Regions from separate parts of the Streptomyces kryoterrae genome, predicted to be linked through region 2. Evidence: riboswitches for the same ligand, from Rfam matches in the RefSeq annotation. Region 2 holds a riboswitch; each other region holds the start of a gene.
What was found. Region 2 has a riboswitch for cyclic di-AMP ahead of ACW4TU_RS20990 (M23 family metallopeptidase). Riboswitches for the same ligand answer to the same signal wherever they lie in the genome.
Positions count from the first base shown of each region.

Region 1: it holds a riboswitch for cyclic di-AMP, as region 2 does, so the genes downstream of both, ACW4TU_RS10615 (M23 family metallopeptidase) here and ACW4TU_RS20990 (M23 family metallopeptidase) in region 2, are expected to answer to the same signal.
Region 3: it holds a riboswitch for cyclic di-AMP, as region 2 does, so the genes downstream of both, ACW4TU_RS17490 (transglycosylase family protein) here and ACW4TU_RS20990 (M23 family metallopeptidase) in region 2, are expected to answer to the same signal.
Region 4: it holds a riboswitch for cyclic di-AMP, as region 2 does, so the genes downstream of both, ACW4TU_RS39155 (C40 family peptidase) here and ACW4TU_RS20990 (M23 family metallopeptidase) in region 2, are expected to answer to the same signal.

Region 1 is NZ_CM133358.1:2,533,698-2,540,818, forward strand. Features, by position in the region: gene ACW4TU_RS10600 (bifunctional acetate--CoA ligase family protein/GNAT family N-acetyltransferase) at 1-2,088, opposite strand, end outside; gene ACW4TU_RS10605 (HPr family phosphocarrier protein) at 2,268-2,549, shown strand; gene ACW4TU_RS10610 (GntR family transcriptional regulator) at 2,722-3,417, opposite strand; gene ACW4TU_RS10615 (M23 family metallopeptidase) at 3,606-4,379, opposite strand; cyclic di-AMP (ydaO/yuaA leader) riboswitch at 4,393-4,560, opposite strand; gene ACW4TU_RS10620 (M16 family metallopeptidase) at 4,775-6,163, opposite strand; gene ACW4TU_RS10625 (M16 family metallopeptidase) at 6,160-7,121, opposite strand, start outside.
Region 2 is NZ_CM133358.1:4,857,824-4,864,944, reverse strand. Features, by position in the region: gene ACW4TU_RS21020 (SpoIIE family protein phosphatase) at 1-117, shown strand, start outside; gene ACW4TU_RS21015 (GTP cyclohydrolase II) at 684-1,361, opposite strand; gene ACW4TU_RS21010 (MarR family winged helix-turn-helix transcriptional regulator) at 1,468-1,983, opposite strand; gene ACW4TU_RS21005 (dihydrofolate reductase family protein) at 2,086-3,225, shown strand; tRNA gene ACW4TU_RS21000 (tRNA-Met) at 3,280-3,353, shown strand; gene ACW4TU_RS20995 (PP2C family protein-serine/threonine phosphatase) at 3,531-4,652, shown strand; cyclic di-AMP (ydaO/yuaA leader) riboswitch at 4,910-5,067, shown strand; gene ACW4TU_RS20990 (M23 family metallopeptidase) at 5,079-6,143, shown strand; gene ACW4TU_RS20985 (aldo/keto reductase) at 6,258-7,121, shown strand, end outside.
Region 3 is NZ_CM133358.1:4,115,573-4,122,693, reverse strand. Features, by position in the region: gene ACW4TU_RS17505 (nucleoside triphosphate pyrophosphohydrolase) at 27-1,064, shown strand; gene ACW4TU_RS17500 (cytochrome P450 family protein) at 1,220-2,527, shown strand; gene ACW4TU_RS17495 (transglycosylase family protein) at 2,697-3,692, shown strand; cyclic di-AMP (ydaO/yuaA leader) riboswitch at 3,877-4,048, shown strand; gene ACW4TU_RS17490 (transglycosylase family protein) at 4,053-4,787, shown strand; gene eno (phosphopyruvate hydratase) at 5,177-6,457, shown strand; gene ACW4TU_RS17480 (FtsB family cell division protein) at 6,705-7,121, shown strand, end outside.
Region 4 is NZ_CM133358.1:8,790,903-8,798,023, forward strand. Features, by position in the region: gene ACW4TU_RS39130 (8-amino-7-oxononanoate synthase) at 173-1,300, shown strand; gene ACW4TU_RS39135 (DUF397 domain-containing protein) at 1,371-1,592, opposite strand; gene ACW4TU_RS39140 (helix-turn-helix domain-containing protein) at 1,603-2,460, opposite strand; gene ACW4TU_RS39145 (ATP-binding protein) at 2,673-3,134, shown strand; gene ACW4TU_RS39150 (DUF6243 family protein) at 3,730-3,945, opposite strand; gene ACW4TU_RS39155 (C40 family peptidase) at 5,102-5,575, opposite strand; cyclic di-AMP (ydaO/yuaA leader) riboswitch at 5,579-5,758, opposite strand; gene ACW4TU_RS39160 (hypothetical protein) at 6,142-6,450, opposite strand; gene ACW4TU_RS39165 (ATP-dependent Clp protease proteolytic subunit) at 6,458-7,102, opposite strand.

The sequences.
Region 1 (7,121 bases), 2.3 Mb from region 2:
CACCCTGCCGGGCTCGGCGGCCTCCCGCCGCCACTGCGCGTACTTCACGGCTTCCCCGAGGGCCCGTACGGCGCGCTCGGCGGCGGGGTAGGCGGGGATGAGGCGGGAGCAGGAGTCCGGGGTGGGCGGGCTCGGGGATGCCGGTACCTGCGGGACCCTCGCGCGGGGCTGCCGTTCCGCCGCTGCGGTGCCGGGTGCCGGTGAACCTGCCTGTGGGGCGGTACTGGCCGCAGCCGACAGCGCCTCCGCGAGCCCGCCCAGCTCCACATGGACCACCAGCACCGGCTTTCCGGGAACCTCCGCCGCGGCCGACCTCAGTGCCTCGGCCAACGCGGCGTCCCCCGGGGAACCCTCCCCCACCGTGGGAATCGCGGTGACGACGACCGCGTCGCAGCCCTCGTCCGCCAACGCCTCCGACAGCGCCCGGTGGAAGTCCTCGGGCGACGCCCCCGTCGTCAGATCCAGCGGCGCCAGCGGCCGCAGCCCCTCGGAGAGGCACGCGTCGTACGTCAGCAGCCCCAGCGACTCCGAGTTGCCCAGAATCGCGACCCGCGGCCCGGCGGGAAGTGGCTGCCGGGCCAGCAGCAGCCCCGCGTCGACCAGCTCGGTGATCGTGTCCACCCGGATCACGCCGGCCTGCCGCAGCAGCTCGGACACCGTCGCGTGCGGCAACCGCGTGGCCCGTACGGCGTGCCCCTGGGGAGCCGCGCCACCGTGGCGGGTCCCCTGGACGACCACCAGCGGCTTCGCCGCCGCCGTGCGCCGGGCGAGGCGGGTGAACTTGCGCGGGTTGCCGATGGATTCGAGGTACATGAGGACGACGTCGGTGTCCGGGTCGTCGTACCAGTACTGGAGTACGTCGTTGCCGGACACGTCGGCCCGGTTGCCGGACGAGACGAAGGTCGACACGCCGGTGACCCCGGTGACGCCTCCCCCGCGCCGGTCCAGTCGGGACAGCAGCGCGATCCCGATGGCCCCGGACTGCGCGAACAGCCCGATCCGCCCGGGCCTCGGCATCTCGGGAGCGAGCGACGCGTTCAGCCGGACGTCCTTCGACGTGTTGATGACGCCGAACGCGTTGGGGCCGATGATGCGCATCCCGTACGTGCGCGCGTGACCTACGAGTTCGCGCTGCCGCTCCCGGCCCTCGGGGCCGCTCTCGGCGTACCCGGCGGAGACCACGACGAGTCCCTGCACGCCGTGCTCCCCGCACTCGGCGACGACATCGGGGACGTTCTCGGCCGGGACGGCGACGACCGCGAGGTCGACGGGGCCCCCGATGTCGCCCACCGATCGGTGGGCCGGTACTCCGTCGATGTCCTTCTGCTCTTCCGGGAAGGCTCTGTTGACCGCGTACAGGTCACCGGTGAAACCGGCGTCCCTGATGTGGTCGAGGACGCTGCGGCCGACCCCGCCGGGGGCGCGGCCGACGCCGATGACGGCCACGGCGCCCGGGACGAGCAGCCGCCGTACGGAGCGCGCCTCGGCCCGCTGCTCCCGCGCGCGCTGGACGGCGAGTGAGCGGTCGGTGGGCTCCAGGTCGAACTCCAGGCGTACGACGCCGTCCTCGAAGCTGCGCTTCTGGGTGTACCCGGCGTCCGTGAACACCTTGATCATCTTGCTGTTGGCCGGCAGCACCTCGGCGGCGAAGCGCCGGATGTCGCGCTCACGGGCGACAGCCGCGATGTGTTCGAGGAGGGCGGAGGCGACGCCCCGTCCCTGGTGCGCGTCCTGCACCAGGAAGGCGACCTCGGCCTCACTGGCGGGACCGGACGCGGGCAGTCCCTCGGCGTCGATTCGGTCGTAGCGTACGGTGGCGATGAACTCGCCGCCGACCGTGGCCGCGAGCCCCACCCGGTCCACGAAGTCGTGGTGGGTGAAGCGGTGGACGTCCTTTGCGGACAGGCGCGGATAGGGCGCGAAGAAGCGGTAGTACTTCGACTCGTCCGAAACCTGTTCGTAGAAGCTGACCAGCCGGTCGGCGTCGTCCGCCGTGATGGGCCGGACACGGGCGGTGCCGCCGTCGCGCAGCACGACGTCCGCCTCCCAGTGGGCGGGGTACTCGTGCCGGTCCGCCGAGTTCTGCATGCGCCCCAGAGTACGGCTCGCGTCCGACAACGTCGCGAGGCAGTCTGTGGGGGACCGAAGTCGGGCCCAGGCCGGGGTTCGAACGCGGTTCCGGGACGGGTTGCGGCCCGCCGCCCGGCACGCTTCACGCTATGGAACAATGGTCTAGACAACCCTGAGACAGTGAAGGGCAGCATCACATGGCTGAGCGCCGCGTCAACGTCGGCTGGGCGGAGGGCCTCCACGCCCGCCCCGCCTCCATCTTCGTCCGTGCGGCCACGGCCGCCGGCGTCCCCATGACGATCGCCAAGGCCGACGGCAACCCCGTCAACGCGGCCTCCATGCTGGCGGTTCTCGGCCTGGGCGCCCAGGGCGGCGAGGAGATCGTCCTCGCCTCCGAGGCAGAGGGCGCCGACGCCGCGCTCGACCGCCTGGCGAAACTGGTGGCCGAGGGACTCGAGGAACTTCCCGAGACGGTCTGAAAAGTCCGCCGGAGTCCTCAATTGACGGTGGCGGCGGACGCCACCGCATAAGCATCATCAGTACACGGTGAAGGGCCCGCCCGAATATCGGGCGGGCCCTTCATAATTCCCGGTCGCAGGCAGCAGAAATAATCTCCCGCGAATTCAACCCTCTTTGTATACGGCGCCCGTGTTAATGACGCAGGCCCGTCATGTTTACGGGATGTTGCGAAGTCCTCACACGATCCGGCCGGTCCCCGGCGCCCGGAAATCGAAGCCGGTGCGCACCGGTCGCACGCTCGGTGTGCAGCGCCGTGATCGCCCGCGCCCGCTCGCTGTCACCGCGCGCCACGGCGTCCACGATCGCCCCGTGTTCCGCCCATGACTCGACAGGGCTGGCCGGCGCCTCCACCGCGTACATCCAGGCGATCTTGTGCCGGAGCTGGGTGAGCGTCGAGGTCAGGGCGTGACTCCCGGAGGCCTGGGCGAGCGTCTCGTGGAACCAGCCCCCGAGGGAGCGCAGATCCTCGCTGTTCCCCCTCCTGGCCCGCTCCTGACCGAGCCTCACCAGGCCCCGCAGCACCTTGAGGTGGGCCTCGGTGCGCCGCTGGGCGGCCCGGGAGGCCCCCAGCGGCTCCAGGAGCATGCGCATCTCCAGCAGGTCGGAGGCCTCCTGCTCGGTGGGTTCCGCGACGCACGCGCCCGCGTGCCGTCGGGTCACCACGAAGCCCTCGGCCTCCAGGGTGCGCAGGGCCTCGCGGACGGGGACGCGTGAGACGCCGTACCGGCGCGCGAGCAGTTCCTCGGTGAGCCGGCTGCCGCGCTCGTAGACACCGGCGACGATGTCGTCCCGGATCGCCGTGCATACCGAGTGCGCCGGAATACGCATGTCCGACCTCCGCTTTAATCCCCGTGAAACGTCGACGATTGACGTGTGTTCAGTGACTCTATTGCAGAGAACCGGAATTTCCGACGGCAGGCCGGAATCCGTGGATATTTTTTGGACACACCGCCCTCCGAAACGCCGAAAGCCCCGGCTCGGGGAGCCGGGGCCACGACAAGTGGTGCGCAGGGTCGTCAGACGTTCACGCCGTGCGAGCGGAGGTAGGCGACGGGGTTGATGTCCGAGCCGTACTCCGGGGTCGTGCGCGCCTCGAAGTGGAGGTGCGCACCGGTGACGTTGCCGGTGGCCCCGGAGAGGCCTATCTGCTGGCCCGGGGTGACCGTCTGACCGACGGAGACATTGATGGACGACAGATGGCCGTACTGAGTGTATGTACCATCAATCATCTTGATCACAATGTTGTTGCCGTAGGACCCACCCCAGCCGGCCTCGACGACGGTGCCGGAGCCCACCGCTTGGACGGTGGTGCCGGACGCGGCATGGAAGTCGACGCCGGTGTGGCTGCCGGAGGACCAGAGGGCGCCGCCCGTCTTGTAACCCGTGGAGATGTACGAGCCGGCGATCGGGGCGACATAGCTGGTGAGGCGCTTGCGCTCGGCCGCACGGGCGGCACGGGCCTTCGCCTCGCGCGCCTCCTTGACCCGCTCCTCCGCCTCCTTCTGCGCGGCGGCCACGGCCCGCTCCTCGGCGGCGGCCTTCTCGGCGGCCTGCTCCTGGGCGGCGGCCTGCGCGTCGATCTGGACGGCGAGCGACTCGCCGATGGAGATCACCGGGGTGAGACCGGTCTGCTCGACGGCGGACTCCGCGGCGAGCGCCGGAGCGGCCAGGGAGCCGACGACGCCGGCGGTCGCGAGGGCCGCGACGCCGGCCGCGCGGACGGTCGTACGGGTGACAAGACTGGGGCGGCTGGGACGACGGTGCTTCCCGGTGGCGCGGGTGAACGCCATGTGGTGGTGGGTCCTTTCCTTCCTTCTCGCCTACCGGGTTAGCTGACGGGTTCGGAGCAGGAAGGTCTCCTACGGACACCCTCGCTGCACGCGCGGGCATCCGATTCACCCCAGGGACTGCACATGGTGGGTCCCCGGCTCCCCTGGCTCGCGCCGTACGGGGACTCGGCGATGACTGTCCGGTGCCGCGGGTGCGGCGCGGTGCATGACGGACAGCCGGACAGACGCTAAGCGGGACGTCTTTCAATCAACAAACCGATCACGGGATTTGTAGCGCATGCCACAGTGCAGACAGTCCACCTCTCCCTCAATACGGACAACTTGCGCATCAACATGGACAAAGGAGCCCCGGTGACGCTTTCGTCACCGGGGCCCCTTTCGTTACGCCGATGCCGCTACTCGGCGGGGACGACGGTCACTTCACCGATGCCGAGGGCCCGGACGGGCTCCTCGATCGTCGCCGCGTCACCGACGAGGACTGTCACCAGACGGTCCACCGGGAAGGCGTTCACGGCTGCCGCGGTGGCCTCCACGGTGCCGGTCGCGGCGAGCTGCCGGTACAGCGTCGCCTGGTAGTCGTCGGGCAGGTGCTGCTCGACCTGGTCGGCCAGCGTGCTCGCCACGGCCGCCGCGGTCTCGTACTTGAGCGGGGCGACGCCGACCAGGTTCTGCACCGCGACATCGCGTTCGGCGTCGGTGAGCCCCTCGGCCGCGAGGGTGCGCAGCACCTTCCAGAGGTCCTCCAGAGCAGGACCGGTGTTCGGGGTGTCGAAGGAGCCGCTGATGGCGAGCAGCGCGGCACCCGTGCCGTCCGGGGCCGAGCGCAGGACCTGGCCGAACGCCCGTACACCGTAGGTGTAGCCCTTCTCCTCGCGCAGGACACGGTCCAGACGGGAGGTGAGGGTGCCTCCGAGGCAGTACGTGCCGAGGACCTGGGCGGCCCAGACACGGTCGTGCCGGTCGGCGCCGATGCGGCCGATGAGCAGTTGGGTCTGCACGGCACCGGGGCGGTCCACGATGACGACCCGGCCGGTGTCGTCGGCGGTCACCGGCGGCACGGGCCGCGGCTCGGCCGACGAGCCCGTCCAGGCCCCCAGGGTGTCACCGAGCAGCGCGTCCAGGTCGATGCCGGTGAGGTCGCCGACGACCACGGCGGTGGCCGTGGCGGGCCGGACGTGCCTCTCGTAGAAGGCGCGTACGGCAGCCGCGTCGATCTTCGCGACCGTCTCCTCGGTGCCCTGGCGCGGACGGGACATCCGCGAGTCCGCCGGGAACAGCTCCTTGTACAGCTGCTTGGCGGAACGACGGGCCGGGTTGGCCGTCTCGTGCGGGATCTCGTCGAGCCGGTTGCGCACCAGCCGCTCGATCTCGCTGTCCGAGAACGCGGGCGCCCTGAGGGCGTCGGCCAGCAGACCGAGCGCCTTGGGGAGCCGCGACACGGGGACTTCGAGACTGAGGCGCACGCACGGGTGGTCGGCGTGTGCGTCGAGGGTGGCGCCGCAGCGCTCCAGCTCGGCGGCGAACTCCTCGGCGGAGTGCTTGTCGGTGCCTTCGGAGAAGGCCCGGGCCATGATCGTGGCCACTCCGTCGAGACCGGCCGGCTCGGCCTCCAGGGGGGCGTCGACGAGTACCTCGACGGCGACGACCTGCTGGCCCGGGCGGTGGCAGCGCAGGACGGTCAGTCCGTTGCCGAGCGTGCCGCGCCCGGGTGCCGGGAACGCCCAGGGCCTGGCCTCGCCCGCCTGGGGCTGGGGGTGGAACTCCATCGTGGCGAGCTCGGTCACTTGGCCGCCTCCTCGTCGGTGTCGGTGGCGGTGTCGGTGGCGGTGTCGGCGGTCAGGGGTTCGTAGACGAGCACCGCGCGGTTGTCGGGGCGCAGCCGGTCCTTGGCGGCCTGCTGGACCTCCTCGGCCGTCACGTCGAGCACGCGCTGCACGGCGGTCAGGGCGAGCTGCGGGTCGCCGAACAGCACCGCGAAACGGCACAGTTCGTCGGCGCGGCCCGAGACCGTACCGAGCCGGTCCAGCCACTCGCGCTCCAACTGGGCCTGGGCGCGCTCCATTTCCTCGGCCGTGGGGCCCTCCGCGGCGAACCGGGCGAGCTCCTCGTCGACGGCGGCCTCGATGACCGGCACCTCGACGTCCGCCGAGGTCTTCACGTCCAGCCACCCCAGGGAGGGCGCTCCGGCCAGCCGCAGCAGGCCGAACCCGGCCGCGACCGCCGTACGGTCCCGCCGTACGAGCCGGTTGTAGAGGCGGGAGGACTCGCCGCCGCCGAGGACGGTGAGCGCCAGGTCGGCCGCGTCGCACGCACGCGTGCCGTCCTCCGGGAGCCGGTAGGCGGCCATCAACGCGCGCGCGGGGACCTCCTCGACGACGACCTCGCGCAGTTCCTCACCGATGACGTCGGGGAGGGCGCCGGAGCGCGGCGCGGGCTTGCCGTCGTGCCCGGCGACGGATCCGAAGTACTTCTCGACCCAGGCCAGCGTCTGGGCGGGGTCGATGTCCCCGACGACCGACAGGACGGCGTTGTTGGGCGCGTAGTACGTGCGGAAGAACGCGCGGGCGTCCTCGAGCGTCGCCGCGTCGAGGTCGGCCATCGAGCCGATCGGCGTGTGGTGGTAGGGGTGGCCCTCCGGGTAGGCGAGGGCGGTCAGCTTCTCGAACGCCGTCCCGTAGGGGACGTTGTCGTAGCGCTGTCGGCGCTCGTTCTTGACGACGTCCCGCTGGTTCTCCATGGACT
Region 2 (7,121 bases):
TACGACGAGGGCGGCCGCGGCCTGCTCCTGGTCGCCCAGCTGACCCAGCGCTGGGGCACCCGACCCACCCCCGAGGGCGGCAAGGTGATCTGGGCAGAACAGAGCCTCGACGGCTGAGGCCGGTCGGTCTGAACGTCAGGAGTTGCCGCGTTCGGAGAAGTCGCGCTTCTCCAACTGGTGTACGGCGGGATCCTGAAAGCGGTCTCGCACCCCGTGACCACCCCCGGCCCCGCACACCCGACCTCCCACACCCGCCCGAGTTGGCAGAGGTGGTCGGCGAGCACGACGACTGGCTGCCGGGGAAGAAGTTCCTGATGGTGCCCTACCACCTGGTGGGCGCCGCCACCCTGGACCCGGCGCCGCTCGACGGTTGCGTCAAGTCCGTACGCTGCGAGCACCCGCACGAGCCCACACCGGCCGTGTTCAGGGCGGACTCGCCGCTCGCCGACGCCCGCACGCCCCGGGAGTCGCTCGGCGACGAGGCGTTCGTACGGCTGCTGCCCACCGCCGTTGCCGCCGCGCCCGCCCAGGACGACGGGCCGGCGCCCATCGGGTCCACCACCGCGGCTACCGCTGTGGCCGGATCGGACGACGCGGAGCTGCCGACCGGTTCGTCAATACCCTGCTCGCAACCCCGTGCGACCTCGTGGAACGAGGCCCGCACCAGCCGGAGTTCGCCTCCGTCAGCCGACGCTCAGCTCCGTGAGGCCGGTGTGGCCGGTGTGGCCGCCGACCCCGCCCAACTCGCCCAGCGGCAGCGTGTGGTGGGTCTGCAGGACCTTCGCGCGGAGGTAGCGGACGTTGGCCGGGGTGGTGAACACGCCCGTGGGGACGCGGTCGTGGACGTCGGTGCCCAGGGCCCGGAGCTGGTTGGCCTTGTCCGGGTTGTTGGAGAGGAGGTCCACCGAGGTGATGCCCAGGGCCTGGAGCATCTGGGCCGCCGCCGTGTAGTCGCGGGCGTCCTCCGGGAGGCCCAGCGCGGCGTTCGCGGCGTAGGTGTCGAGGCCCTCGTCCTGGAGGGCGTACGCGTCGAGCTTGTTGTAGAGGCCGATTCCCCGGCCCTCCTGGCGGAGGTAGAGCAGGACGCCACCGTGCTCGGCGATGCGTTCGACGGCCTCGCGCAGCTGGGGGCCGCAGTCGCAGCGGGCCGAGCCGAAGACGTCGCCCGTAAGGCACTCGGAGTGCAGCCGGACCAGCGGGGTGGTGCCGGGCGCCGGTTCGCCGAGGACCATCGCCACGTGCTCCTGACCGTCGACCAGGCCGTGGAAGGTCACCAGTTCGGTGTCGACGCTGTAGCCGTCGTGGAAGCGCAGCGGCACCCGGACACGGGAGCGCTGGGTGGCGGCGGGCAAGTCGGTCAGGTCGGGCATGCGGGTCTCCCGGGTGGTTCTGTCCTCGAAACCTCGATCTGCTTCAGTTTTGAAGCAGATCCTCACTCGAAGGGTGACCCTACCTCATGCTTCAAAGTTAAAGCAACGGATTCGTGGACCTGCGCAGCCACGGCAGGCCCTCGGGCGCCGACTCCGACCCGTCCCCCTGGAGCGCCCGCTCGATCCGCGTACCGATCTCCTCCAACTGGCCCACCTGCTCCGGGGTCAGATGGTCGAAGAGGGCCGCGCGGACCGTGGCGACATGCCCCGGGGCGGTGCGCTCCAGTACCGCCATCCCCTCCTCGGTCAGCGCGGCGAAGGTGCTCCGCTTGTCCCACCGGCAGGCCTCGCGCCGTACGTGACCGTCTTTCTCCAGCCGCGCCACGGCGTACGTCAGCCGACTGCGCGTGATCTTCAGCTTCTCGGCGAGATCGGTCATCCGCAGCCGTCGCTCGGGCGTCTCGGAGAGGTAGGCCAGGATCGTGTAATAGAGGTGCGGCATCCCGGCGTCCTGCTGGAGCTGCCGGTCGAGCGCGTCCTCCAGGAGCAGCGAGGCCGCGACGTACGCGCGCCACGCGCGCTGCTCCTCGGGGGTGAGCCAGCGGGTCGTCATGCGACCAGTGTAGGTTTGTTTAAAACTTGAACCAAGTCCGCCCGGTCAAGCTCGCCTCCGAAGACACCGGAAGTCCCGGAAGCGCTGGAAGAGAGTGCCCCCATGCCCCTCCCTCACGTCCTGTTGTCCGCCGCCGTCTCCCTCGACGGCTACCTGGACGACACCGGCCCCGAGCGGCTGCTCCTCTCCGGTCCCGCCGACTTCGACCGGGTCGACGAGGTACGGGCGTCCAGTGACGCGATCCTCATCGGTGCCGGCACCATCCGCGCCGACAACCCGCGGCTGCTGGTCAACTCTCCCGAGCGGCGGGCCGCGCGGCTGGCGGCCGGAAAGCCCGAGTACCCGCTCAAGGTGACGGTGAGCGGATCGGGCGAGCTGGACCCGGCCGCCAACTTCTGGCACACCGGCGGCGAGAAGCTCGTGTACACGACGGACAAGGGCGCCGAGCAGGCCCGGCGGGCGGACCTCGGTGCCGGCGTGGACATCGTCTCCCTGGGCCCGGGCGCCCTCGACTGGCGGGCCCTGCTCGAACACCTGCACGACGTACGGGGCGTAAGGCGCCTCATGGTCGAGGGCGGCGGCACCGTCCATACCCAGCTCCTCCGGCAGGGCCTCGCCGACGAACTCCAGCTCGTCCTCGCGCCCCTCTTCGTCGGCGACCCCGACGCCCCCCGCCTCTTCGGCCCCGGCGCCTACCAGGGCGGCCGGCTCCGGCTCACGGAGACCCGACGTATCGAGGACGTCGTCCTCATGACCTACGAGCCCACCGCCCCCGGCGCAGGCCCGCTCGCCTCCGCCGCCGACCGGCGCTGGCTGGCACTGGCGTGCGAACTGGCGGAGCGGTGTCCGGCGTCGAGCACGGCGTTCAGTGTCGGGGCGGTGGTGGTGGCCGCCGACGGTACGGAACTGGCGCGCGGCTACTCACGGGAGGGCGGCGACCCCGTCGTGCACGCGGAGGAGGCGGCGCTCGCCAAGCTCGACCCGGCCGACCCCCGGCTCCAGACGGCCACCGTCTACAGCAGCCTCGAACCCTGCGCCCGGCGCGCGTCCCGCCCGGCACCGTGCGCCCGGCTGATCCTCGACGCGGGCGTCCGCCGGGTGGTGACCGCCTGGCGTGAGCCGGACACCTTCGTGGTGGCGGCGGACGGGAACGGGCTGCTCGCGCAGGAGGGCGTCGAGGTCGTCGTACTCCCCGAGTGCGAGGAGCGCGCCAAGGCTCCCAACGCCCACCTCGCGGGCTGACGATCAAACGTGGTGATCGGCGTCCCGCGGATGGCGTATAGTTGCATTCAACGGCGCGGGGTGGAGCAGCTCGGTAGCTCGCTGGGCTCATAACCCAGAGGTCGCAGGTTCAAATCCTGTCCCCGCTACTAAAGGCCCAGGGCCGGAAACCAGGAAACTGGTTTCCGGCCCTGAGTCGTTTCCTCGGGGCGTTTCCCCGAGTCGTTTCTTAGCCCGGTCGGTCCACCTGGCTCGCCCGCCGCACCCGCCCCCGGAAACCTGGTCGGGACGGACAGGCCGTGGTGAGCCGGCGGGAGACGAGACGCGTGGGACGGTCGGGGCACTTCCTGGACCCGGCAGCGGGCGAGCCGGAAGAAAAGGCCATCTCCCGGGTGCGGACCCTCGTCCGTGTCCTGCCCGCACTCCTGATCCTCACCGGGATCGTCTACGACTACGCGACCCCGCGTCACCTCACCGCCATCCCCTTCTTCACGGCCGCTCCGCTCATCGCCGCCCCGCTCTCCTCCCTGCGCACCACGGTGGTCACCGGCGCCGCGGCACTCTTCGCCGAGTACGTCGTCCACCTCCGCTTCGGGTTCAGCGCGGACGCCGACTCGATCACCGAGACGGTCACCGTGGCCACGGTCGCCGTCCTGGCCGCCGTCATCAACCGGATGGTGCGCCGGGGCGACCGGCGCCTCGCCTCGGCCCGCGAGATCGCCGAGGCCGTGCAGCGCGCCGTACTGCCCGAACCGGAGGCACGCATCGGCGGGTTCGAGATCGCGGCCCGGTACGAGGCCGCCCACGAGGGCGCCTTCATCGGCGGCGACCTGTATGCCGTGCAGGACACCACGTACGGCGTACGGGTCGTCCTCGGGGACGTGCGGGGCAAGGGGATGGGGGCGGTGGCGGCGGTCGCCGTCGTCATCGGGGCGTTCCGGGAGGCCGCCGAACAGGAAGCGACCCTGGAGGCCGTCGCCCAGCGGCTGGAACGGGCCCTCGCCCGCGAGGGCGCCCGGCGCGACGGGCTGGAGGCCGCCGAGGGTTTCACCACCGCCGTCCTCGCCGAACTCCCGCACGGCGACGGGATCGTACGCATCCTCAACCGCGGCCACCCCCCGCCCCTGCTCCTCGCCGCCGACGGCACCCTGCGCATCCTCGACCCGTCCGCGCCCGCGCTGCCGCTCGGCATGGGCGACCTCGGCACCTGGCCCGACCGCACCGAGGAGACCCCCTTCCCCGGCGGCGCGACGCTGCTCCTGCACACCGACGGGCTCTCCGAGGCCCGCGACGAGCACGGCACCTTCTTCGACCCGGCCGACCGCCTCACGGGCCGCGTCTTCCGCGCCCCGGCCACCCTGCTCGCCACCCTCGCGGACGAGGTGCGCCGGCACTCGGGTGGCGGGACGACGGACGACATGGCGCTGCTCGCCGTACGACGGCCGTGAGGCCGGTTCTCATCGGTTGTCACCGAAGGTGAGCGAACGCTCTCTCTCCGCCTCTCTCCGCGCAAGATCTGACACACAGTCAATACTCAGGAGTCACTTGCGTCATGGTCAACTCGCCCGATTTTCACCGGTGGTGACCCAGAAAGTCCTCAGGAAAAGGATTAATGATCAACGGGAACAGCTTGGAATCAGGTGGCCAGGTCTATTAACGTTCGATAACGCAGCGCGGTAGTCCCAGCCGACACAAGAGTCGGCTCCGTGCGCACGTGCCTAATCCCGCAAGGGAACCGGGGAACCACCACCTTGGGGTGAATCGCTCGTCCGCCTCCGTGGCAACACGGCAGGTATACGCGCGTAGGAGACCTTCCTGCTCCGAACCCGTCAGCTAACCCGGTAGGCGAGAAGGAAGGAAAGGAGCACGCCCACGTGGCGTCAAACCCGGCTGCCCCAGAGGCCCCGTTCGTGCCGAGTCAGCGCAGCAGCGAGACCGAGGCGGGCAAGATCCCGACCTTCGGCCTCGGCGGTCGGCGCACCGACGAGGGCCCCTGGGAGGAGTGGAATCCCACCGCGGACTCCACCCGACCCGTTCGCGGCCGGCACCGCGTCGGCAAGCAGCGCGGCGGAGGACTCGCCCGCAGCTCCACCGTTCTCGGCGTCGGCGTCATAGCCGCTGTCGGCGGGGCCGGCATGGCCACCGCGCAGACCGGCAAGCCGCCGGTCTCCATCTCCATCCCCGACCTGCCCTCGGTCGGCTCGCCCTTCACGCACGACGACTCGGACGACGAGCCCAAGGGCTCCGCCACCGCGCTCAGCAGCGTCGGCGTCACCTCCGAGGAGACCCAGCAGGGCACCAGCGACGCCGGCGAGGCCCTGCGCGCCCGCATCATCCTCCAGGCCGAGCAGCAGAAGGACCAGGCCGAGGCCAAGGTCCAGCAGGCCGCCCAGGACACCGCCGCGAAGAAGGCCGCCGCCGAGGCCGCCAAGGTGAAGCGGGAGGCCGCCGCGAAGGTCGCCGCCGAGAAGAAGAAGGTGGCCGAAGCGGCCAGGGCGAAGCTGGAGGCCGCGCGTCTCGTCGAGCTCGCCAAGCAGTACACGCTGCCGACCTCGTCGTACACGATCACCTCGACGTTCGGCCAGGCCGGCTCGCTGTGGTCCTCCGGCTACCACACCGGTCTCGACTTCGCCTCGCCCACCGGCACGCCGATCAAGGCCATCCACAGCGGCACCATCACCGAGGCGGGCTGGAGCGGCTCCTACGGCTACCGCACCATCCTCACCCTCGACGACGGCACCGAGCTGTGGTTCGCCCACCAGTCGTCGATCAACGTCAGCGTCGGCCAGAAGGTCGCCACGGGTGACGTCATCGGCCGCGTCGGCGCCACCGGCAACGTCACCGGGGCCCACCTCCACCTGGAGGTGCACACCAGCAGCTCGGACAGTGCCGGGATCGACCCGATGGCGTGGCTGCGGAGCATGGGCCTGAACCCGTAGGAGACACCCTTCCGGTACCGGCGGTCCTGACCTCGGGGCTGCCGGTCCGGCTTTTACACGAACTTCGTGAACCCGCCGGAATCAGGTCCTCCGTGGCGCGCGTTGACGATGAGCATGACTGCACTCCGCAAGCTCGGATCATCGGACCTAGAGGTCTTCCCGCTCGCCCTCGGCGGCAACGTCTTCGGCTGGACCGCCGACGAGACGCAATCCTTCGAGGTGCTCGACGCGTACGCCGCGGCCGGCGGCAACTTCCTCGACACCGCCGACTCCTACTCGGCCTGGATCGACGGCAACAAGGGCGGCGAGTCCGAGACCATCATCGGCAACTGGCTGAAGGCGCGTGGCAACCGCGAGGACATCGTCGTCGCCACGAAGGTCAGCCAGCACCCCGACTACCCCGGCCTGTCGGGCGCCAACATCAAGGCCGCCGCCGACGCCTCCCTGAGCCGCCTCGGCACCGACCACATCGACCTCTACTTCACGCACTTCGACCAGCCCGAGGTGCCCGTCGAGGAGATCATCGGCGCCCTCGACGAACTGGTGACCGCGGGCAAGGTGCGGTACATCGCCGCCTCCAACATCTCGCCCGAGCGGCTCCAGGACTCCCTGGACTTCTCCGACCGCGAGGGCCTGGCCAAGTACGTGGCCATCCAGCCCCACTACAACCTGGTCTCCCGCGACACCTACGAGGGCCCGCGACGCGACATCGCCTCCCGTACGGGCCTCGCCGCCGTCCCGTACTACGCGCTGGCCTCCGGCTTCCTCACGGGCAAGTACCGCGCCGGTACGGCCGTCGAGAGCCCGCGTGCGGGAGGCGCCGTCCGGCACCTGGAGTCGGAGCGCGGCCGGAAGGTCCTGGCCGCGCTGGACGCCGTCGCGGCGGCACGGGGAGCGGAGGTCGCCACGGTCGCCCTGGCCTGGCTCGCCGCCCGGCCGACGGTGGCCGCCCCGATCGCGTCCGCCCGCACGGTGGAC
Region 3 (7,121 bases), 740 kb from region 2:
TCGGTGGCGTGGGTTACGTTCGGAGGGTGAACGCAACCAGCGGCTTCGAGACCGCTCCGGAGACGGAGACCGACCCCGGTCGTGTCGTCCTGCTCACCACCAGCCACCGCGTCGCGCCCGGCCTGTTGTCCTGGCCCGCCTGGCAGGTGCTGCACGCGGCCGACCGGGTGCTGTGCGCGGACGGTACGCATCCGCAGCTGCCGTATCTGCGGGACGCCGGCATAGCGGTCGAGGAGACCTCCCCGGCCGCCGAGCACCTGATCGAGGCCTGCGCCGGCGGCCGGACGGTCGTGGTCGTGACCACCGGCGAGGGCGACCCGGCCCTCACGGACGGCCTGGCACGCCTCGCCGGCTCCGGCCGCGTACACATGCCGGACCTGGAACTCCTCCCCGCCTCCTACGACCTCCCCGGTGCCCGACTCCTCGACCTCGTGCAGGTCATGGACCGCATTCGCCTGGAGTGCCCGTGGTCCTCCCGTCAGACCCACAAGGGCCTGGCGAAGTACGGCATCGAGGAGGCGTACGAACTCGTCGAGGCGATCGAGGAGGGTGACCGGGACGAGCTGCGCGAGGAGCTGGGGGACGTCCTGCTCCAGGTCGTCTTCCATGCGCGCATCGCCGAGGAGGGCAGCGAGGAGGAGGGCGAGGAGGGCACAGCCCCGTTCTCGATCGACGACGTGGCGGCCGGCATCGTCACCAAGCTGATCCACCGCCACCCGCACGTCTTCGGCGACGAGACGGCGTCCACCCCGGAGGACGTCAAGGAGCACTGGCTGCGCACCAAGGCGATAGAGAAGCGCCGTACCTCCGTCACCGAGGGCATCCCACTCGGCCAGCCCGCCCTGGCCCTCGCGGCGAAACTGGCGTCCCGGGTACACACGGCGGCCCTGGACGTCCCGCTGCCGCAGGGCGAGGGCGTCGGCTACGAGCTGCTGGAGCTGGCCGTACGGGCGGAGCGCGAGGGCGTGGACCCGGAGGCGGCACTGCGGGTCGCCGCGCGGGCCTACCGGGATGCGGTGCGGGTGCGGGAAGGGGTGGGCGCCGGGACGGCTGCGGAGGAGTGACGGTGTGCAGGGCCGGGCCCGGCGCTCAGCGTGGTACCGGTGTCCCCGATGTCCCGGGGCCCGCGCCGAGCCGTGGGGGTGTGCCGGGCGTGTGGCCGCCTCAATGCCGACCAGGGCCCCGCTGAAGTCCTCCGCCCTCCCGATACCGTCACCGGGTGACCAACCAGCCCCCCGCCACGCCCCCGGCCCCCGCCCCCGAACTCTTCACCTGGGAGTTCGCGACGGACCCCTACCCCGCCTACGCCTGGCTCCGTGAGCACGCGCCCGTGCACCGGACCAGGTTGCCCAGTGGCGTCGAGGCCTGGCTCGTCACCCGATATGTCGACGCCAAGCAGGCCCTCGCCGACCCCCGGCTCTCCAAGAACCCCGAGCATCACGACGAGCCCGCGCACGCCAAGGGCAAGACCGGTATCCCCGGTGAGCGCAAGGCCGAGCTGATGACCCATCTGCTCAATATCGATCCGCCGGACCACACCAGGCTGCGGCGGCTCGTCGCCAAGGCGTTCACGCCTCGCCGCGTCGCCGAGTTCGCGCCCCGCGTCCAGGAACTCACCGATCACCTGATCGACCAGTTCGCGGCGAGCGGCTCCGCCGATCTCATCCACGAGTTCGCGTTCCCGCTGCCCATCTACGCGATCTGCGACCTGCTGGGCGTACCCCGCGAGGACCAGGACGACTTCCGGGACTGGGCCGGGATGATGATCCGGCACGGCGGAGGGCCCCGGGGCGGGGTCGCCCGATCCGTGAAGAAGATGCGGGGCTATCTCGCCGAGCTGATCCACCGCAAGCGCGAGGCGCTGACCGACGTGGCCGAACCCGGTGAGGACCTCATCTCCGGGCTCATCCGCGCCTCCGACGAGGGCGAGCACCTCACCGAGAACGAGGCCGCCGCCATGGCTTTCATCCTACTATTCGCTGGTTTTGAAACCACCGTGAATTTGATCGGCAATGGCGTCCACTCCCTGCTCACCCACCCCGAGCAGCGCGCCCGCCTCCAGGCCTCCCTCGCCGTCGAGGACTCCTCCCTCCTCGAAACCGGCATCGAGGAACTCCTCCGCTACGACGGCCCCGTCGAGCTGGCCACCTGGCGCTTCGCCACCCGGTCGCTCAGCATCGGCGGGCAGGACATCGCGGCCGGCGATCCCGTCCTCGTCGTCCTCGCCGCCGCCGACCGGGACCCGGCGCGGTTCGCCGACCCCGACACCCTCGACCTCGGCCGCCGGGACAACCAGCACCTCGGATACGGCCACGGCATCCACTACTGCCTCGGCGCCCCGCTCGCCCGTCTGGAGGGCCGCAGCGCGCTGGCCACCCTCCTCACCCGTCTCCCCGACCTGCAACTCGGTGCGGAACCCGCCGAGTTGAGATGGCGGGGCGGGCTCATCATGCGTGGACTGCGTACCCTGCCCGTCGAGTTCACGCCGGTTCATGGGGCCGGGCAGGCGTCGCCAGTGGTGTCGTAGAGGATCGCGAGAAGGTGACACTCCCTCAACAAAGTGATCTTCACGTGATCTGCGCGGCATTAACTTGTGACAAGCGTTCGTCTGTAGATACGTTCGTGCACCAGTGCGATGCCTTGGTGTCTTGCGGCGCCGGTTGCACTGCCCCCAGTTGTCTCGTGAAAGGCACCGCATGCTCTCCGGGAACGGTCGTCACCGTCGCCCCCGTCAGGCCCCGGCTCTGCTGGTAGCGGCCGGCGTGACAGGCTCCGCCATCGCCATCCCCCTGCTCGCCGCGTCCGGCGCCAGCGCGGCAAGCGGTACCACCTGGGACAGGGTCGCGGAGTGCGAGAGCGGCGGCTCCTGGAGCGCCGACGGCGGCAACGGGTTCTACGGCGGGCTCCAGTTGACCCAGGCGGACTGGGAGAAGTACGGCGGGCTCGCGTACGCCGCGAGCGCCGACCAGGCCAGCCGTTCGCAGCAGATCGCCGTCGGCGAGAAGATACTCGCCGACCAGGGGGCGGGCGCCTGGGAGGCCTGTGCGCTGTTGTCCGGGCTCGGCAAGGACACCGGCTCGGCCGATGTCGACACGGGCGTCGCCGGGGGTGACACCGGCGCGGCCGAGGGCGACACCTCGGGTTCGGGCCTCGGCTTGACCTCGGGCTCGGACTCCTCGCCCTCCTCCTCGACTTCGGCGTCGCCCACGCCCTCGGTGTCCCCCTCGACCGGCTCCTCGGCCTCGACCAGGACCTCCGGCTCGTCTCCGTCCCCCGCGGCGTCCGTCGGAGCGACCACCGGCCCTGTCGGCTCCGGCGACTCCGCCGGGTCGGTCACCTCGCCGGCCCCGTCCTACTCGTCGCCCGGTGCGGGTGACGGTGAGGAAAGCGACAGTTCGCCCATAGGTGCCCCAGAGGGTGAAGAGCAGGGCAACTCCGGTCAGAGTGCGGAAAATCGGGGCGCCGAAGTCGGCACCGAAACCGCCGTCGGTACCGGACGTCATCGGGGTGAGGCCGAGGGCTCGTACGCCGACAGTGTCGGGGGCGTCCTCTGGGGCGTCACCGACTCCCTTGATCTTGCGGGCGGGCAGTCCGGAACCTCCACCGGGACCGAGTCCTTCCTTGACGCGGACTCGGGTCTCATCCTCCCCGGTCAGACCCTTGCGGTAGGTAGCGAACCCGGGCAAAACTGACCGGAGTTCACGTCCTGCTTTCAGGCTGAATGTCCGCTATTGACGCGGTGAGACAAAGGTCTCAGAAGCCCTGATCGTCTTTGTATTTCAGAGGATCAGCTGTTTACGGTCGTCATCGCCCGCCACAGTGGGCCCCGCCGGTCGCAACGCCGAATCCTGCCAACGGCCGTACGGGAACAGTCGTCGCTGTCAAGCGCCGTAGGCAGGAGCGGGGGACCCAAGGTAAGTGCCGCACCGGGCAGTTGTCCGGAGCGGCTTGGGGTGAAGCCGTACGACGCCCGCAAGGGACGTACGGCCGGGCAACTCAACCGGCCCGAACCCGACAGCTCACCTCGCAGGCGTCGGTGAGGGGATACACGCATGCTGTTTACCGGTAAGGGCAAGCACCGCCGTCCGTCCAAGGCCACCCGCGTCGTCGCCATCGCGGGCGTGACCGGTGCCGCCGTCGCCGCTCCGCTCCTGGCGGCCGGCTCCGCCTCCGCCGCCACCTCCGCCGAGTGGGACACCGTCGCCCAGTGCGAGTCCGGCGGCAACTGGTCCATCAACACCGGCAACGGCTACTACGGCGGCCTGCAGTTCTCCGCCTCGACCTGGGCCGCGTACGGCGGCTCGGCGTACGCCTCCACGGCCGACCAGGCCTCCAAGTCCCAGCAGATAACCATCGCCGAGAAGGTCCTCGCGGGCCAGGGCAAGGGCGCCTGGCCGGTCTGCGGCACGGGCCTGTCCAGCGCCTCCTACGGCGGCGGCGCGAGCAGCGGCACGGGTACGAGCACGAGTGACAACAACTCGTCCGGCAACTCCAGCAGCTCGAACAACTCCAGCGGCTCCGGCGAGACCTCCACCCGCTCCACCGACAACCAGCAGGCCTCCCGTTCGCAGGAGCGGCCGGCTGCCAAGAAGACCGTCACCACCCCGACCGGCAAGAAGGTCGAGAAGGGTGACGGCGAGTACAAGGTCGTCAAGGGCGACAGCCTGAGCGCGATCGCCGAGGCGCACGACGTCAAGGGCGGCTGGCAGAAGCTCTTCCAGCTGAACAAGGACATCATCGACGACGCCGACTTCATCTTCCCGGGCCAGCAGCTGCACCTCAGCTGACGCGGCCGTATCTCGGTTGTACGGCAGCTGACCCCGGTCACCTGCGGGCCGGAATCTCCCCCAGATCCCGGCCGGCTCGCAGGTGAACCACAGGGCCCTCACATCCGCGCCTTCCACAGTGAAGGCCTCGTGAGGGCCACCCCCGTCCCCCACGGGCTCCCCGCTTCGGTGCGTCTTCCCCCGTACGCACCGGAGCGGGGCTTTTTGTTCCCCGGGGGAACAATGTTTACCCTCGGTTCCGTTCATGTTCCGTCCATGGGGTGGCCGGAAGGCTGGCCGATCCCCCGGAGCCGGTTAGGCTCATCATCGCGGAGCCGCCGCCGCCTCGTACTCACGAGGCCCAGCAGCCCCGCGTACCCGCGTCACATCCCAGCAAGAAGGAGATGCTCGTGCCGTCCATCGACGTCGTCGTAGCCCGGGAAATCCTCGACTCGCGAGGCAACCCCACCGTCGAGGTCGAGGTCGGCCTCGATGACGGCAGCACCGGCCGTGCCGCCGTCCCGTCCGGCGCCTCCACCGGAGCCTTCGAGGCCGTCGAGCTGCGCGACGGTGACCCCAACCGCTACCTCGGCAAGGGTGTCGAGAAGGCCGTCCTCGCCGTCATCGAGCAGATCGGCCCGGAGCTCGTCGGCTACGACGCCACCGAGCAGCGCCTGATCGACCAGGCGATGTTCGACCTGGACGCCACCGACAACAAGGGCTCCCTCGGCGCCAACGCCATCCTCGGCGTCTCCCTCGCCGTCGCCCACGCCGCGTCGGAGGCCAGCGACCTCCCCCTCTTCCGCTACCTCGGCGGCCCGAACGCGCACCTGCTGCCCGTTCCGATGATGAACATCCTCAACGGCGGATCCCACGCGGACTCCAACGTCGACATCCAGGAGTTCATGATCGCCCCGATCGGCGCGGAGTCCTTCTCCGAGGCGCTGCGCTGGGGCGCGGAGATCTACCACACCCTCAAGAAGGTGCTGAAGACCAAGGGCCTGTCCACCGGCCTCGGCGACGAGGGCGGCTTCGCCCCGAACCTGGAGTCCAACCGCGCCGCGCTCGACCTCATCATCGAGGCCATCAAGCAGGCCGGTTACGTCCCCGGCGAGCAGATCGGTCTCGCGCTCGACGTCGCCGCGTCCGAGTTCTACAAGGACGGCAAGTACGAGTTCGAGGGCAAGTCGCGCACGGCCGCCGAGATGACCGAGTACTACGAGGAGCTCGTCTCCGCGTACCCGCTCATCTCCATCGAGGACCCGCTGTACGAGGACGACTGGGCCGGCTGGAAGACCATCACCGCCAAGCTGGGCGACAGGGTCCAGATCGTCGGCGACGACCTCTTCGTCACCAACCCGGAGCGCCTCGCCCGTGGTATCGAGGAGGGTTCGGCCAACGCCCTGCTCGTCAAGGTGAACCAGATCGGCTCGCTGACCGAGACCCTGGACGCCGTCGAGATGGCCCAGCGCAACGGCTTCAAGTGCATGATGTCCCACCGCTCCGGCGAGACCGAGGACGTCACCATCGCCGACCTCGCCGTCGCCGTGAACTGCGGCCAGATCAAGACCGGCGCCCCGGCCCGCTCGGACCGCGTCGCCAAGTACAACCAGCTGCTGCGCATCGAGGAGATCCTCGACGACGCGGCGGTGTACGCCGGTCGCTCGGCCTTCCCCCGCTTCAAGGGCTGAGAACAGCGACTCAGAACACCGGCTGAGAACAACGGCCGACCCAACCCGGGTCAAGGCATAGCCAGTCGCACGTACGTCCCCGTACCCGGTCCCGTACCGTGTGCGGGGACGTACGCGCGTGTGAACGGGAGGCGGGGAACATGGGCCGTACTGTGCTGTGCCTTCCCGGGGGACGACCTCCCGGACCCCCGGCCGCGAAGATCAGGTGCGCGAGCGTGACCGGCCTAGAGCTGCGAGGTGAGCATCAGTGACCAACCGGGACCGGTTCTCCACCGCGACCAGGATCAAGCTGCTCGGCGAGCAGACGGCGGCCCGTGTCTACCGGTCCCAGACCAAGCGCCAGGCCCGCCGCTCCCGGCTGACCGGCCGGGCGGCCCTGCTCGTCCTGGTCCTCTGCACGCTGATCGTGGCCCTCGCCTACCCGATAAGGCAGTACGTCTCCCAGCGCGCCGAGATCGCCGCCACGGAACGCGAACGCGACCGGACCAGCCGGCGGGTCGAGCAACTCCGCGACCTGAAGGCACGCTGGCAGGACGACGCGTACGCGGAGCAGCAGATCCGGCAGCGGCTGCACTATGTGCTGCCGGGTGAGACCGGGTTCATCGTGATCGACCCGGACGCGGCGAAGCAGTCGCGCGCCGACCTCGGCGCGGCCGACCGCCCC
Region 4 (7,121 bases), 3.9 Mb from region 2:
GTGGGTATTGCCACATCCTGGGTGTCGGGGGGTCCGGCTAGGGTCTGTCCGGCGGAGCAGGCCGCAGGGAAGCGCCGGTGCCTCATCAGACCCCGCGTCTGCGGCACGGTCCGCCGGACAGGCCCTAGGGTCTGTCCACTGCCTACAAACGTGTCGCTGCCCCGGAGGACTCATGGCGTTCGGCTGGATCGACGAGCAGGCCGAGGCGCGCCGGCGCGCCGGACTCGTACGGACCCTGCGCCCGCGCCCCGCCGACTCCCCGCTCCTCGACCTCGCCAGCAACGACTATCTGGGCCTGGCCCGCCACCCCGAGGTCACCGAGGGCGCGGCCCGGGCCGCCCGGCGCTGGGGTGGCGGGGCCACCGGCTCGCGGCTCGTCACCGGCAGTACCGAACTGCACGCGGAACTCGAACGCGAACTGGCCGGCTTCTGCGGGTTCGAGGCGGCTCTCGTCTTCTCCTCCGGCTACGCGGCCAACCTCGCCGCGGTCACCGCGCTCGCACCGCACGGTTCCCTCGTCGTCTCGGACGCGGGCAACCACGCCTCGCTGATCGACGGCTGCCGCCTGGCCCGGGGCACGACCCAGGTCGTCGGGCACGCAGACCCGGACGCCGTCCGCAAGGCCCTCGGCACGCACACCGGGCCCGCCGTGGCTGTGTCCGACGCGGTCTTCTCGGTCGACGGGGACGCGGCACCGCTGGGTGAACTCGCCGCTGTCTGCCGGGAGTTCGATGCCGGGATGGTGGTCGACGACGCGCACGGGCTGGGGGTTCTGGGCGAGGGCGGGCAGGGGTCGGCGTACGAGGCCGGGCTGGCGGGCGCGCCGGACGTCGTCGTGACCGTCACGCTGTCCAAGTCGCTCGGCAGCCAGGGGGGTGCGGTGCTGGGACCCGCCCCGGTGATCGAGCACCTCGTCAACGCGGCCCGCACGTTCATCTTCGACACCGGCCTCGCCCCCGCGGCGGCGGGCGCGGCCCTCGCGGCCCTCACCCTGCTGCGCCGCGAGCCCGAACGGGCCGCACGGGCGCGTGCGGTGGCACGTGATCTGCACACCCGGCTGACGGCTCAGGGGCTTTCGGCGGTACGGCCGGACGCGGCCGTCGTCTCCGTGCGCGCGCCGTCACCGGAGGGGGCCGTGCGGTGGGCGGCCGGCTGCCGGGCCGCGGGAGTGGGCGTGGGCTGCTTCCGCCCGCCGTCCGTGCCCGACGGAGTGTCCCGGCTGCGGCTGACCGCCCGCGCGGACCTGACCGAGGAACAGATCGCGCGGGCGGTACGGGTGATCGGCGAGAACCGACCGTAGATCCGTGGTGCGGGTGATCAGTGACACGCGACCATGAGTCGGCGGACCGCGGCCGTGCGTCGTAGGGCGATCACCGGAGCGCGGTGAGGAACCCCTCCCAGCTCTCGGGGGAGAAGAGCAGGGAGGGCCCCGCCGCGTTCTTGGAGTCGCGTACGAGCAGTCCGGCCCGGACTCCGGTGTCCGGACGGGCCGTCTCCACACAGTTGTTCGCGCCGGTGCTGTAGCTGCTGCGCAGCCATTGCACACCGGGCGGTTCGACGACGGACGGTACGTTCCGAGGCAGTGCGGACATTGGTGCCTCCTTACACGCCGTGATTCAGACCGGCGATGAAATCCAACGAATCCCCGGGCGAAAGGGCGTGGATCTGAAGGGTGTTGAAGGCCTCGCTGTAGGCCTGGAGGTCTTCTTTCCGTTCGAGGTAGAGGCTACTCATCATCTGGTCGAGAACAACCACATCCAAGTCAGAAGTGCTCGGAAAGGAGAAGATAACGAAAGGGCCGGTGATGCCGATGTACGCCCCTGCGGCGAACGGCAGGATCTGGAGTTGCACTTGGGGCAGCAGGGCCGCTTCCATGAGGCGCCCCAGCTGACGCGTCATCACCTCTGGTCCGCCCACTTCACGGCGCAGCACCGCCTCGTCGAGGACCGCGCTCAGCGCCAGCGGCGGATCCGAACGCAGCACGTCCTGCCGGGCCAGCCGCACCTCGACCAGGGCGTCGAGCCGTGTCTCCTCCAGGCTGTCCACGGCGGCCCGGGTCATCGCGCGGGCGTACTCCGGGGTCTGCAGCAGCCCCGGTACCACCGAGGTCTCCAGCGTGCGCATCGTGCTGGCCTGCGACTCCAGGCTGATGAAATCCCGGTAGGTGGGCGGCAGTACGCCACGGTAGGCGTGCCACCAGCCGTGCTGACCGCCGTCCTCGCCGCCCGCCAGCACGAGCAGCAGCTCGCGCGACTCGCCGTCCGGGACCTCGTAGGCGTCCAGGAGTAACCGGACGTCCGCCGGTTTCACCCCGCTCGCGCCTGTCTCGATCCGGCTCACCTTCGACTGGTGCCAGCCCACCAGACGGGCCGCCTCACCGCTCGTGAGACCGGCGCTGGCGCGCAACGCGCGCAGTTCGGCACCCAGTTTTCGGCGGCGCACCGCGGGACCGTACTGCATGGGCCACTCCTTACTCCTAATGAGCCGCCGAAATACGCTCTGGGGTCGCAGAGTTCACCGCTTCGAGCGACAGATATATGCATATCTTGGTGGATCGCACCCCGTGACCGGCGCGGGAATGGCAGTCTGGCGCGAAGCACCAGTCCGGGACCGTACTCGAACCAGCCGCTCCGTGTCGGGCCGCGGTCCTGTGGGAAAGGGACGACGTCGCCATGGCAGACCACCTGGAAGCATCCGTCACTCTGCCGAGCGATCCCGCCTCGGTCTCCGCCGCCCGCGCGTATGTGACCAACGTGCTGGCGGAATGGGGCTTGTCGGGTGACACCGAAGCCGCCGACAGCATCCGTCTGATCGTCTCGGAACTCGCCACCAACGCCGTACAGCACACCTTCGGGTTGTCACCCACCTTCACGGTGGACGTCGCCCTCGACCGTGACGAACACCTGCGCATCGGAGTGACCGACAGTCACCCGCGCTTTCCCAAACGCCTGCCCGCCGCCGTGCAGCAGGACAACGGCCGAGGGATGGTCATCATCCGCTGGCTGACCGCGGAGTCGGGCGGCAGACTGCGCGTCCACCCCACCCGCGAGGGCGGCAAGACGGTGTCGATCGAACTCCCGTGGACGGTCCCGGCCAGGCCCCCGGTGACGGCGCTCGGCCAGCAGGAGCCGTAACGGTTCGCCCCTGTGCCAGGCTGCCGCTGCCGTGCGCGCGGCCGAACGCGCCCCGCAGCAGGGCTGGTGAGTTCGAGCTTCTCGGCAGGCGGGACAAGCTGCGGATGTGCTGACCCGTGCCCGTGCCCCGTGGCCCCGTGGCCCCGTGTCATCGAACCCTGAGCGTTGCCGGCGAAGTGTGAGTGAGGGGGTTGCCGGGAGCCTCCGGCCAAAAAAGGCTGATCTGGTCTGACCGCTCGCGGCACCACGTACCCGACGCCGTGTCGGTGCTGGTCGTGCTGCTGCCGACGCGTTCCCGGGTGCGGCAGGCGGTTGAGCGGTCGCCGTTGGACAGATGCCCGAGTGCGGCGAGGAAGTCGCGGAAGGCCCGGTCGGTGCGGGGGGTGTCGCGGTGGCGTCGAGGTCCATGCGGTTCGGGGTGGTGGCGGCGACGGGGCCGCCGAAACTGCGGCTACCCCGGGTGGTCTGCCGAGAGGCGGGTGGGTCGGCCCAGAGCTGAGCGCGACCGGCGGCAGCCGGTACGGCAGCAGGGCCCGGACCGCGCGTCGCGGTCCGGGCCCTGCCTCGTGCGGTGCCGCCCTGCGGCGGCGGTACGTCAGCTCTGTGCGGTGTCGTCGCCCGTCTGCCCGGCGCCCTCGGCTGCGCCTGTCTTCTCGCGCATCTTGCGCACCAGCTCCGCCTTCTGGTCGGCCGCACCCTGGCGGTCGAGGTTGCGGTGCGGACCGTTGTTCTGCCGTTCGGCGCGGGACAGCTTCTTGCGCTTGCCACCGCCCATGCCCACGGGGTTGTTGATGTTCTTGCTCACGGTCACGGGTTCTCCCGGTTTTGATGTGAAGAGATCTACGGATTCATCGGTGGGGGACGGGCGGCGACATCGAAGGACGTCAGCAGGGGCCCATCACGCTCTCACTCGTAGATCGGCGCCTGGAAGAACATGACAAAGACGTTACCCGGTTCCGTCGGCACCGCACACCAACCCTTTCGCCGCCCGGCGCCGGCCGGGCCTTCGACCAGCGCCCGGGCTCAGCCGTCTCCCTCCGGGGATCTCAGCACCCGCCGGTGGTCGCCGCCGCCCGGAGTAGGCCCAGACGGGCGTTACTGGGCCAGGCCGACTCCTTGAAGTCGTTCGGCCAAGAGAGTCCGAGATCGATCCGCTCACGGAAAGCGGGCACTCTCAGTTCCGCCCATCGGAGTGCCGCTCCCAGACGCTCCTGGCCCGGTTCAGTTCGGCGAGCCGCCGCCGGCCCAGTCTCCCCGGTCAGGAAGCAGGACCGGTCCTCTCCCGGCAGGCCGGGGTCGCGTACGCCTTGGGGATCACCGGCGGGCTGCTTCCGCGCACCGCGCTGGCCGTCGCCGGTGTGGCCGCCGTACTCACGGCGGTGCCCGCGCTCTTCCGCGCTGCAACTCCTTGGCCGGGCTTACGTGTTGTGCCTCGGGGCGCGGACGCTGTGGTCGCTCCGAGAGCCCGGGGCGGCGGTGGCCGACCAGGCGCGGACCGCCATGCGTTCGTGGCGGCAGGGCTTCGTCACCAGCGCGCTCAATCCGGAGGCGCCCATCACGTTCCTGAGTCTGCTGCCGCAGTTCGTGCCGGCGGACGGTCCCGCGCTGACCCGGACGCTGTTGCTCGTGCTCGCGCTGATCATCGTGGCGCTGGCCCCGATGGGGTTTCCGGCGGTGGCGCTCCTGGCGCCGGGCTGCAAGGCGGCTGACGGGCGTCGACGCGGAGCGTCGGCAACCGACGACGACGCGGCAGACCGGCGTGTGACACCCCGTGTCTGCGGCATGATCCGCCGGACAGGCCCTTGGCCCGTCATCGTGGTGCCGGTGACCGTCTCGACGCCTGATCCGCCGGACAGACCCTTGCGCGCTGCTCCTGCTGGAGCCACTGCTGTCGCTTCTGCCGCTGTGAGACGGGTCCCGGGCCGGGACGGCGGCTTGGCTACGGCCGCCGTCCCGCCCCGGGGAGGTCAGCTGACCCGGCCGTACCAGACGCTCTTCGTCCAGATCTTCTGGAGCTTCACGACTTCCCCGGTCTTCGGGGAGTGCCAGATCTTTCCCTTTCCGGCGTAGATGCCCACGTGGTAGACGTTCGAGCCCGAGTGGAAGAAGACCAGGTCTCCGCCCCGACGGCTCTTGGCGGCTATGTGCTTGGTCTTGTTGTACTGAGCCGCCGCCGTACGAGGCAGGGACTTGCCCGCCTTCTTGAACGAATACTGCGTGAGACCGGAGCAGTCGAACCTCTTCGGTCCCGCGGCGCCGTACTTGTACGGCGAGCCCTTCTTGGAGGCCGCGATCTGAAGTGCCTTCGTCGACGGTGCGATCGCCGCGGCTTCGGTTGCGATGCCGGGGATCACCAGGGTGCCGCCGACGGCGGCGAGGGTGAGAGCCGAGGCCGTACCGGCACGGGTCATCAGCGACGGGACACGATTGAGCGCAGACATGCGTAACCCTTCGTCAGCCGCCTGTGAAGGATGACCTGTCGGATTCGGGCTGGCGAAGTTGCCCGGCCGCTGACGCGGCTTCACCCCAAGGGCTGCTCGGCCCGGTCATGGCGTGACCGTTCCGGCGACCCGTCGTGCCTGGGTCCTCCACTCCTGCCGGTGCACATCTGTCGACCGGTCATCCGGGCGGCGGCAGGACTCGGCGTCCGCCCGGATCGCCCCGCCTCTTGTGGCGGGGGCTTGTCGTCAGGAAGGGATCTTGGCTCATGGAAGTAGGAAAATCCCAATGGAATCGGGGCTTTGTGGCGTTACTCACCGCTGGCCCATTCGGGTGGACACCCGTACCCCCGGACGACTTTCGAAGGGGGCGCGCACCCTCGGACCAGCGCTTGAGCGGTCTCGTTTCGGTTACGAACTACGCCCGTCGCGCAAGCCGAACGGGTTGATCGAGGGAGCCGCGACTACTCCAAACGGGGGATGCTGTGCAGTCACTTCCCGCCCCGTTCCGGACGGTCGGGCGCCGAGACGCTTCGGCTCGCCCGGCGCGGCTCCGTCGACCGGGTGGGTCAACTGGCGGGCTCACGCGGAACGGTGACACGCGCCGTGCGGCGCTCCCCGTCGAGGACACGCAGCGCACGCGCCAGCGTAGGGGCGTGCACCTCGGCCTCGCCCCGCTGATGCATCAACTCCAGCGCGTCCCGCAACGCCACCGCCTTAACGACCAGCGCCTGCGCGGCCCGCAGGCCGCGGTACGTGTCGCCGTGGTAGGCCGGGTTGATGCGGCCGAGCAGATCGGCCACTTCGAGGTAACGGTCGATCAACTCGCCCTCCGCGCGCGTCAGTGCGGGCAGCGGAGGCAGTTCGGGCGGAAGCATCGGCGGCTCACCTCGTGCCGGGGGCGGGGGGCGAGGACTTGCGGCTGGGCACGATCCGGTCCACCAGGCCGTATTCCAGGGCGGCTTGGGCATCGAAAATCTTGTCCCGCTCGATGTCCGCGGCGACCTGTTCCGGGCTCTGTCCGGTGTGCCGTACGAGCAGTTCCTCCAGCAGGTTACGGACCCGGCCCAACTCCCGGGCCTGAATCGCGAGATCGCTGGCCTGTCCATGGATCGGCTCGGACAGCGAGGGCTGGTGGATCAGCACCCGAGCCCCCGGCAGCGCGCTGCGCTTGCCCGGCGTGCCCGCGGCCAGCAGCACGGCCGCAGCGGAGGCCGCCTGCCCCAGGCAGATCGTCTCCACCTCGCAGGTGACGAACTGCATCGTGTCGTAGATCGCCGTCATCGCGCTGAACGAGCCCCCAGGGGAGTTGATGTAGAGCGAGATGTCCCGGTCGGGCGCCAGATATTCGAGATGCATGAACTGGGCCATCACGTCGTTCGCCGAGGTGTCGTCGACCGGCGTCCCGAGAAAGACGATCCGTTCCTCCAGGAGCTTCGAGTACGGGTCCAGTGTCCGGCTCCCGGCGCTGGTGCGTTCGGTGAACTCGGGCAGCACGTAACGGGCTGACGGGTCGTCGCTGTCCTTCATGGCGCGCGCCTCCTCGGTG